2 regions of the Bradyrhizobium symbiodeficiens genome follow, and region 1 is predicted to be linked to the other one. Evidence: riboswitches for the same ligand, from Rfam matches in the RefSeq annotation. Region 1 holds a riboswitch; the other holds the start of a gene.
What was found. Region 1 has a riboswitch for S-adenosylmethionine ahead of CIT39_RS31840 (O-succinylhomoserine sulfhydrylase). Riboswitches for the same ligand answer to the same signal wherever they lie in the genome.
Positions count from the first base shown of each region.

Region 2: it holds a riboswitch for S-adenosylmethionine, as region 1 does, so the genes downstream of both, metX (homoserine O-acetyltransferase MetX) here and CIT39_RS31840 (O-succinylhomoserine sulfhydrylase) in region 1, are expected to answer to the same signal.

Region 1 covers NZ_CP029427.2:6,735,865-6,740,072, forward strand. Annotated here, with positions in the region: gene CIT39_RS31825 (hypothetical protein) at 1-239, opposite strand, end outside; gene CIT39_RS31830 (PAS domain S-box protein) at 347-763, opposite strand; gene CIT39_RS31835 (2'-deoxycytidine 5'-triphosphate deaminase) at 904-2,040, opposite strand; SAM riboswitch at 2,121-2,200, shown strand; gene CIT39_RS31840 (O-succinylhomoserine sulfhydrylase) at 2,275-3,462, shown strand; gene CIT39_RS31845 (SGNH/GDSL hydrolase family protein) at 3,589-4,208, opposite strand, start outside.
Region 2 covers NZ_CP029427.2:910,703-914,910, forward strand. Annotated here, with positions in the region: gene hisC (histidinol-phosphate transaminase) at 1-453, opposite strand, end outside; gene CIT39_RS04245 (chorismate mutase) at 490-1,338, opposite strand; SAM riboswitch at 1,495-1,574, shown strand; gene metX (homoserine O-acetyltransferase MetX) at 1,666-2,862, shown strand; gene metW (methionine biosynthesis protein MetW) at 2,864-3,526, shown strand; gene CIT39_RS04260 (alpha/beta fold hydrolase) at 3,665-4,208, opposite strand, start outside.

The DNA of each region.
Region 1 (4,208 bases):
TATTGCGCGGCCGCCACCGCTGGCGGCAGATGATCGATCCCGAGCTTCCGCAAGCCCGGCAGGAAGCGCTCCTGCTGCTGGCGGCGGAACACGCGGAAGACGAACTCCGCGGCATCCGCGGTGCCGCGCCGCGTGACGACGGTGAGGATGAGGCCCGTGAAGTAAGCGTGATAGAGATCGGCGACCGCGCGCCAGCGCTTCCATTGGGCTTCCTGCGCGGCGTCAGCTGCGTCGGTCATTGGTTTCGCTCCCGATCGTTGTTGCGATCGAGTGTGTCACCGCGCCTTCCGGCAAGCAACATGACGCCCGTGCAGAGCGCCCTGCGCGGCCGCCCGCCAATTCCGCATCACGAAGTTTGCGGCGGCGCCTTGGCTGCGCGCTCTCGCTCGACCCGTTCGGTGACGTCACGCGCCATCGCCACCGATCCCAGCACGTTGCCGCCGGAATCCCGCACCAGTGCAAAGGTCATCTCGATGTAGAGCTTGCGTCCGCTCTTGTGCAGCGCGCGGGTCAGCGTCGGCCTGCCCGCGAGCTTCATCGCGCCGGTGGCCAGCGCAGCTTCAAAGCCCTTCCAGTGCGCGGCACGCAGATGCTCGGGAATGATCAAATCGAGATTCTGGCCGAGCGCTTCCGTGGCGGAGAAGCCGAACAGAGCCGCCGCTGCACGATTCCACCGCATGATCGTGCCGGAGCGATCCGAATAGATCAGCGCATCCGCGACGTCTTCGGCGATCTTTGCGTCGAGTTCGGATGGGTTGGTCATGTCACCACCTTGTAGCCCGGATGGAGCCACCGGGTCGGCGCGGAGCGCCGCCCGATGACAGGCTCTGCGTAATCCGGGATCGTGCCACAAGTGAGACCTTCCCGGATTTCGCTTCGCTCCATCCGGGCTACGCGATATCGCTACACCCGGAAATGCTTCGATAGTTTGAGGCCCTGGGCCTGGTAGTTGGAGCCGATGCGCTGGCCGTACATCGCGTCGGGGCGGGCCAGCATCTTCTCGTAGACGAGGCGGCCGACGATCTGGCCGTGCTCGAGGATGAACGGCACTTCGCGCGAACGCACCTCCAGCACGGCGCGCGATCCCAATCCGCCCGCGCCGGCATAGCCGAAGCCGGGATCAAAGAATCCGGCATAGTGCACGCGGAATTCGCCGACCAGCGGATCGAACGGCACCATCTCCGCCGCGTAGTCGGGCGGCACCTGCACGGCTTCCTTCGAGGCCAGGATGTAGAACTCGCCGGGATCGAGGATCAGGCTGCCGTCGGGGCGGGCCGAGATCGGCTCCCAGAAGTCCTCGACGGAATACCCGGCGCGACGATCGACGTCGACGACGCCGGTGTGGCGCTTGGCGCGGTAGCCGACGAAGCCGTTTGCCCTTTCGCCGGAGAGATCGACGGAGACGGCGACGCCGCCGGAGAGATCGGCATCGTCGACGTCGACGAGGCGCTCGGCGGCGTGCAAGGCATCGAGCTCGTCGGGGTTGAGGATGGCGTCGCCGGTGCGGAAGCGCACCTGGCTCAGACGCGAGCCCTCGCTGACCAGCACCGGAAACGTCTTCGGGCTGATCTCGGCATAGAGCGGGCCGTGATAGCCGGCGCCGATCATGTCGAAGCGGCGGGTGCCGTCAGCGATCACGCGGGTGAAGACGTCGAGCCGGCCGGTGGAGCTCTTCGGGTTCGCGGCCGCGACGATCTCAGGCGGCAGCGCGAGGCTCTCCAGCAGCGGCACGATGTAGACGCAGTTGGTTTCAAGCACGGCGCCGTCGGCGAGGCTGAATTCGTGCAGCTTCAATTCGTCGATCCGCTCGGCGACGGTGGCACCGGGACCGGGCAGGAAGCTGGCGCGGACGCGATAGGCGATGTCGCCGAGACGCAGATCGAGGCTCGCCGGCTGGATCTGGCTCTCGACGAAATCATAGGCGGGCAGGATGAGGCCTGCCGCCGCCATCGCCGCGATCATGCGGTCGGGCAGGATACCATTGGCGTCGGGCGCGACCGTGAACGTCAACCGGGGGTCCTCATCGGGGGTCAGATGCATCCAGACATGCCGGAAATACAAGTCTTTTACGGCTATCCGATGGACGCCTTGACGGAAAGGGCATTGCGGAATATGAGCATCACTTATCCCGTGGTGATTTGAGCCGGCCGGCTTGCAGCCACGTTAAATAAGTCGCTAAACAGGCCGGGGACCTCTGTGATCCCGGCCCGTGGATATATCCAGGCCGGTTTTTTTGTGACCGTTTTCGACGAGACGGTCATGTCGGAGGTACCTATGTCGAAGTCGACCACCAACTACCGTCCCGAAACCCGCCTGGTCCATTCCGGCACCCTGCGCTCGCAGTTTGGCGAGACGTCGGAGGCGCTGTTCCTGACCCAGGGCTATGTCTACGACACCGCCGAGCAATGCGAAGCGCGGTTCAAGGGCGAGGATCCGGGCTTCATCTATTCGCGCTATTCCAATCCCACCATCGCGATGTTCGAGCGCCGCATGATCGAGCTCGAAGGCGCCGAAGCCGCCCGCTCGGCGGCAACAGGCATGGCCGCGGTGACGACCGCGATCCTGGCGCCGCTCAAGGCGGGCGATCATCTGGTCGCCTCCCGCGCGCTGTTCGGCTCGTGCCTCTACGTCGTGCAGGACCTGCTGCCGCGCTACGGCATCGAGACCACGCTGGTCGACGGAGCCAATCTCGACGAATGGCAACGCGCGGTGAAGCCCAACACCAAGACGTTCTTCCTGGAGAGCCCCACCAACCCGACGCTCGACGTGCTGGATATTCCTGCCATCGCCGAGATCGCGCACAAGGCCGGCGCACGGCTCGTCGTCGACAACGTGTTCGCGACGCCGATCTGGCAGAGCCCGCTCGCGCTCGGCGCCGACGTCGTGGTCTATTCCGCGACCAAGCATATCGACGGCCAGGGTCGCTGCCTCGGCGGCATCATCCTGTCGTCCGAGGCCTTCATCGCCGAGCACATCCACAACTTCATGCGCCAGACCGGCCCGTCGATCTCGCCGTTCAACGCCTGGGTCCTGCTCAAGGGCCTGGAGACCCTGGGCGTGCGCGTGCGCGCGCAGACCGAGACCGCCGCGCGCATCGCCGACGTGCTGGCGAGCCATCCGAAGATCTCGCGGCTGGTCTTCCCGGGCCGCGCCGATCATCCGCAGGCGGCGCTGGTGAAGAAGCAGATGCGCGGCGGCTCGACGCTGGTCGGCTTCGAGGTCAAGGGCGGCAAGCAGGCGGCGTTCCGCGTGCTCAACGAATTGAAGCTGGCGAAGATCTCGAACAATCTCGGCGACGCCAAGAGCCTCGTCACCCATCCGGCGACCACGACGCATCAGCGCCTGAAGCCGGAGGACCGCGCCGCACTTGGCATCAGCGAAGGCTTCATTCGCTTCTCGGCGGGGCTGGAGCATGCCGATGATCTGATCGAGGATCTGACGGCGGCGCTGGAGAAGGCGTGAGGGGGTGAAGGTCTCGAAGGGTGGGCAAAGGCGCGCTTGCGCCGTGCCCACCATTCTCGATGACAATGACGAGATCGTGGGCACGGCGCGCGAAGGGCGCGCCTTTGCCCACCCTACGGCACCGTCTTACATCGGCCGATACGTCCGCACGTCGGCCGGCACGTTCACGCCCAGCTTGATCTGGCCGACGGAGCGGATGATATCGTCGCCGAGCAGCTGGGCGAAACAGGCGTAGCCCCAATCGTTCATGTGCAGGCCGTCGGCGATGACGAAGCCCTCGACCGGAATGGCCTGCTTCTCGTGCCACTCGCGCATCACTTCGAAGCGCGGGAAGATGCCGACGTGACGGAGCTCGGCGACCTTGCCGAGCAGCTTCACCATCCTGCCGGCGCTTTCGGCGCGCTGGTTGACGGCCGGCGAATATTGCGGATCGACCAGCACGATGTCGGCGTCGCCGGCGGCCTGGATGCGGCCGATGCCCTCCTCGACCAGCTTTGCGGTCTCGCCGGGATCGAGATTGCGCAGTACGGCGTTGGTGCCGACCTGCCAGATCACGAGATCCGGGTGCACGTCGATCACCTCCCTCTGGAGGCGCTTCATCATCTCGGGCGCGTCCTCGCCACCGACGCCGGCATTGACGACGGTGATGTCGGCGGTCGGATATTGCCGGCGCAACTGTGCGGCAAGACGGTTCGGATAATTAAACTCCGGTGAGGTCGCACCGAAGCCCGCGGTCGACGACGAGC
Region 2 (4,208 bases), 1.2 Mb from region 1:
GGTCTTCGGCGTCACCGCCTTGAGAATGGCGTCGACGTCGCAGGTGAGGTTCTTTTCGGCCGCGACGACGTTCTTGGCGCCGACCGCCATGGTCGCGATCGGGTAGACTAGGAATCCGTGCGTGGTGGAGATCGCCTCGTCGCCGTGGCTGAGATAGGTGTGGGCGAGCAGATTGAGGATCTCGTCCGAGCCGGCGCCGCAGATGATGCGGTTGGGATCGAGCCCGAAAGAGCGGCCGATCGCCTCGCGCAGCACGCGCGAGGTCCCTTCCGGATAGTCTTCCAGGTGATCCGCCACGTTCTTGAACGCCTCGATCGCCTTGGGCGAGGGCCCGAACGGCGTCTCGTTGGCGGAGAGCTTGAACACCTTGCGGCCCGGCTCGGCGACCGGGCTCTTGCCGGGCGTGTAGGGCGCAATATCGAGAATGCCGGGATTCGGCACGGGGCGTGACATCTTGAACTCCGAAAATGGCGGGGCGCGGCGCGTGACTTACGATTTCGCCCCGGTCGGGGGCACCGTATAGCGCGTTGCGTGGCTGCCGACGAGGGCCGTGGAGCGCACCGAGGCCCCCGCTTCGATCAGGGCAGCCCTGATTTTGTCGATGCTGGTCGCGCTCGTGACCGAGACCAGCAGTGCGGCGCCGTCGAAGGCGGTATCGGGCACCGCCACGATTTCGGCGAGCGGCGACAGGGCGCGCGCCACCTCCGCGTTCCAGCCGGACACGCGCACGCTGAAGGTCTCGACCTCGGTCACCAGGGCGCTGTCGGGGACGCGCGAGATCGCGAACACCGGCAGTGCGGCCGGATGGTCGGCGCGCTCGACGAACGGCATGCGCGCGATGATCTTCGGCGCGCCTTTTTCCTCGAGCGAGAGCCACCACGGCGTGCGGCTGGAGGTCGCCGAGACCAGCGCCAGGTCGCCCTTGGATTTCGCCACCGCCTCGACCGCGGCCTGCGCGCTGAAATGCGCGACGTAAGGCACGGTGAAACCAAAATGGAAGCGCGCGGAATCGCGCATCGCCGGCTCGCTCACGGAGATGTCGGCATGCACGGAGAACGGCGCCTGCACGTAAGTGAACGTCGAGATGATGACGCGCCAGATGCTCTCGACCGTGTCGAGCGGCAGGATGCCGCGATGCCGCTGCACGAGGTCGCGCATCATGGCGGCCTCGCGCGCCGGGCGGAACGCCGAGCCGACCTCCTGGGTCTGCTTCACCTGGATCAGGCGGTCGATGATGTCGCCACGCTGCATCAACAGGCGATGCATGCCGTCGTCGATCGCGTCGATCTCCTTGCGCAGTTCCTGCAGCGATGGTGGCGCGGGCGGAATTTGGGACATGTCTGGCTGTCGATTGTTACGATGAGAATGCCCTGATTAGGCAGTCGGGGCCGCGAAAGCAAAGAGAAATGAGGCTGCTTTTCGCCGAAGGCGCAGCCGGCGAACTTGGTCGGTCCGGGCCGCGACTTGACGAAAACCGCCCAAGACGGTAGCTTTTGCCCGTTCCGTGGTCATTTGAGCCGGCCGGCTTGCAGCCACGTTAAAAAACTCGCTAAACAGGCCGGGGACGTTTTCGATCCCGGCCGAACCTTTCGTTCAGGCCGGGTTTTTCATGGCCTGATTTCAAATGCGGTCTCGAGCCCGACCGCAAACGAGGTCGATGGTCAGATGGGTGACGTCAAATCGATACCGAGTCCTGCGATCAGCGCCGACGAGCGATCGCACGAGGTGGATCATCCAAGTTCGCAGGTCGCACATTTCGGCGCCGAGCAGCCGCTACGGCTCGATTGCGGCGTCGATCTCACCCCGTTTCAGATCGCCTACCAGACCTATGGCGAACTCAACGCCGATCGCTCCAACGCGGTGCTGATCTGCCATGCGCTGACCGGCGATCAGCATGTCGCCAACGTGCACCCCGTCACCGGCAAGCCCGGCTGGTGGGAGACGCTGGTCGGTCCCGGCCGCCCCATCGATCCCAAGCACTACTTCATCATCTGCTCCAACGTGATCGGCGGCTGCATGGGCTCGACCGGGCCGGCGTCGATCAATCCCGCCACCGGCAAGGTCTGGGGCCTGGAATTCCCCGTCATCACCATCCCCGACATGGTGCGCGCGCAGGCCATGCTGATCGACCGGCTCGGCATCGACACGCTGTTCGCGGTGGTCGGCGGCTCGATGGGCGGCATGCAGGTGCTGCAATGGACCGCGGCCTATCCTGCTCGCGTGTTCTCCGCGCTGGCGATTGCCTGCGCGACGCGGCACTCGGCGCAGAACATCGCCTTCCACGAGCTCGGCCGTCAGGCCGTGATGGCCGATCCCGACTGGCACGGTGGCGGCTATGCCGATCAGGGCATCCATCCGCATCGCGGGCTGGCGGTGGCTCGGATGGCCGCGCACATCACCTATCTCTCCGACGCCGCGCTGCATCGCAAGTTCGGCCGGCGCATGCAGGACCGTGAGCTGCCGACCTTCTCGTTCGACGCCGACTTCCAGGTCGAGTCCTATCTGCGCTACCAGGGCTCGTCGTTTGTCGAGCGCTTCGACGCCAACTCCTATCTCTATCTGACGCGCGCGATGGACTATTTCGACATCGCCGCCGACCATGGCGGCGTGCTCGCGAAGGCGTTCGCGGAAATCAAGACCCGCTTCTGCGTGGTCTCCTTCACCAGCGACTGGCTGTTCCCGACCTCGGAATCGCGCGCGCTGGTGCATGCGCTGAATGCGTCGAGCGCGCGGGTGTCGTTCGCCGAGATCGAGACCGATCGCGGCCACGACGCCTTTCTGCTCGACGTGCCCGAATTCCTCGATATCTCCCGCGCTTTCCTGCAATCGGCAGGCAAGGCGCGCGGACTGAAGGATGGCTAGCATGTCCGTGCAGGAAGTATTGCCGCTGGGCGGCGTCGCGACCGGGCAGTCCGGTGATTTTCGCACCGATCATCGGCTGGTGGCCGAGATGGTCAAGCCCGGCTCGAAAGTGCTCGATGTCGGTTGCGGCGAGGGCGATCTGCTTCAGTTGCTGGAAACCCGCGGCATCGACGGCCGCGGCATCGAACTGTCGCGCGAGGGCGTCAACCGCTGCGTCGCCAAGGGGCTCGCGGTGGTGCAGGGAGATGCCGACACCGACCTCGTCAACTATCCGGATGACGCCTTCGACTACGTGATCCTGTCGCAGACGCTGCAGGCAACACGGCAGCCGCGCGTGGTGCTGGAGAATCTGCTGCGCATCGGCCGCCGTGCCATCGTCTCGTTCCCGAATTTCGGCTTCTGGAAGATGCGGCTCCAACTCCTGATCGGCGGCCACATGCCGCGCACCGAGAATCTGCCGGCGACCTGGTACGACACCGCCAACATCCATTTCTGCACCATCAAGGATTTCGTCGAGCTCTGCGACGAGATCAACGTCAAGATGGAGCGCGCCATCGCGCTCGATCTCTATGGTCGCCCGATCCCGCTGAACCTGCCATGGTGGGTGTGGAACATGTTCGGCGAGCAGGGCGTGTTTCTGCTCAGCAGGGGCGGGGGGAAGTGACGCTGTAGGCGTCATTCCGCGGCGCGCGTAGCGCGAGCTATGATGCGCAATTGCGCATCTGAGAATCCATCGCGCAACAGTATTTATGGTCTTATGGATTCCGGGGCTGCGCCTTCGGCGCATACCGGAATGACGGCTCTAATGCGCCGCCAGCGACCGCGGATCGCGCACCGGCCATCTTCCCGCTTCCACCAGCGTCACGAACCGCGCCACCGTCTCGTTGAACAGCGCGGGCTCTTCGAGGTTGAGCACGTGGCCCGACTTCGGAAACATCGCGAGCCCGGCCGCCGGCAGATGCTGCTTCAGGAACAGGCTCGGTCCGACGCAGGGATCGTCCTCGTCACCGCAGACGATCAGCGCCGGCGTGGACGCTTTCTTGATCGCATCCGTCATCGTGTAGATCGAGGGGCGGCCGCCCTGGAAGCCACGCATCGTGTTTGCCGATCCCTTGGAATCGTGCCGCGCCAGCGCGGCGTAGAAATCGGCATGGCCGCGGGGGTCCTTCACCAGGAAGGGAATCCGGCTCGGCGCCTCGCGCGTGACTTTCGCGACCTCGGCGGAGCCCAGCGTCTCGAACTGCTCGGCATTGGCGCGGCACTGCTTGCGCCAGGCCTCCAGATTCTCGATCTCGGAGCCGGAGCCGACGCCGGCCAGCGTCATCGACAGCGCGCGCTGCGGCGCG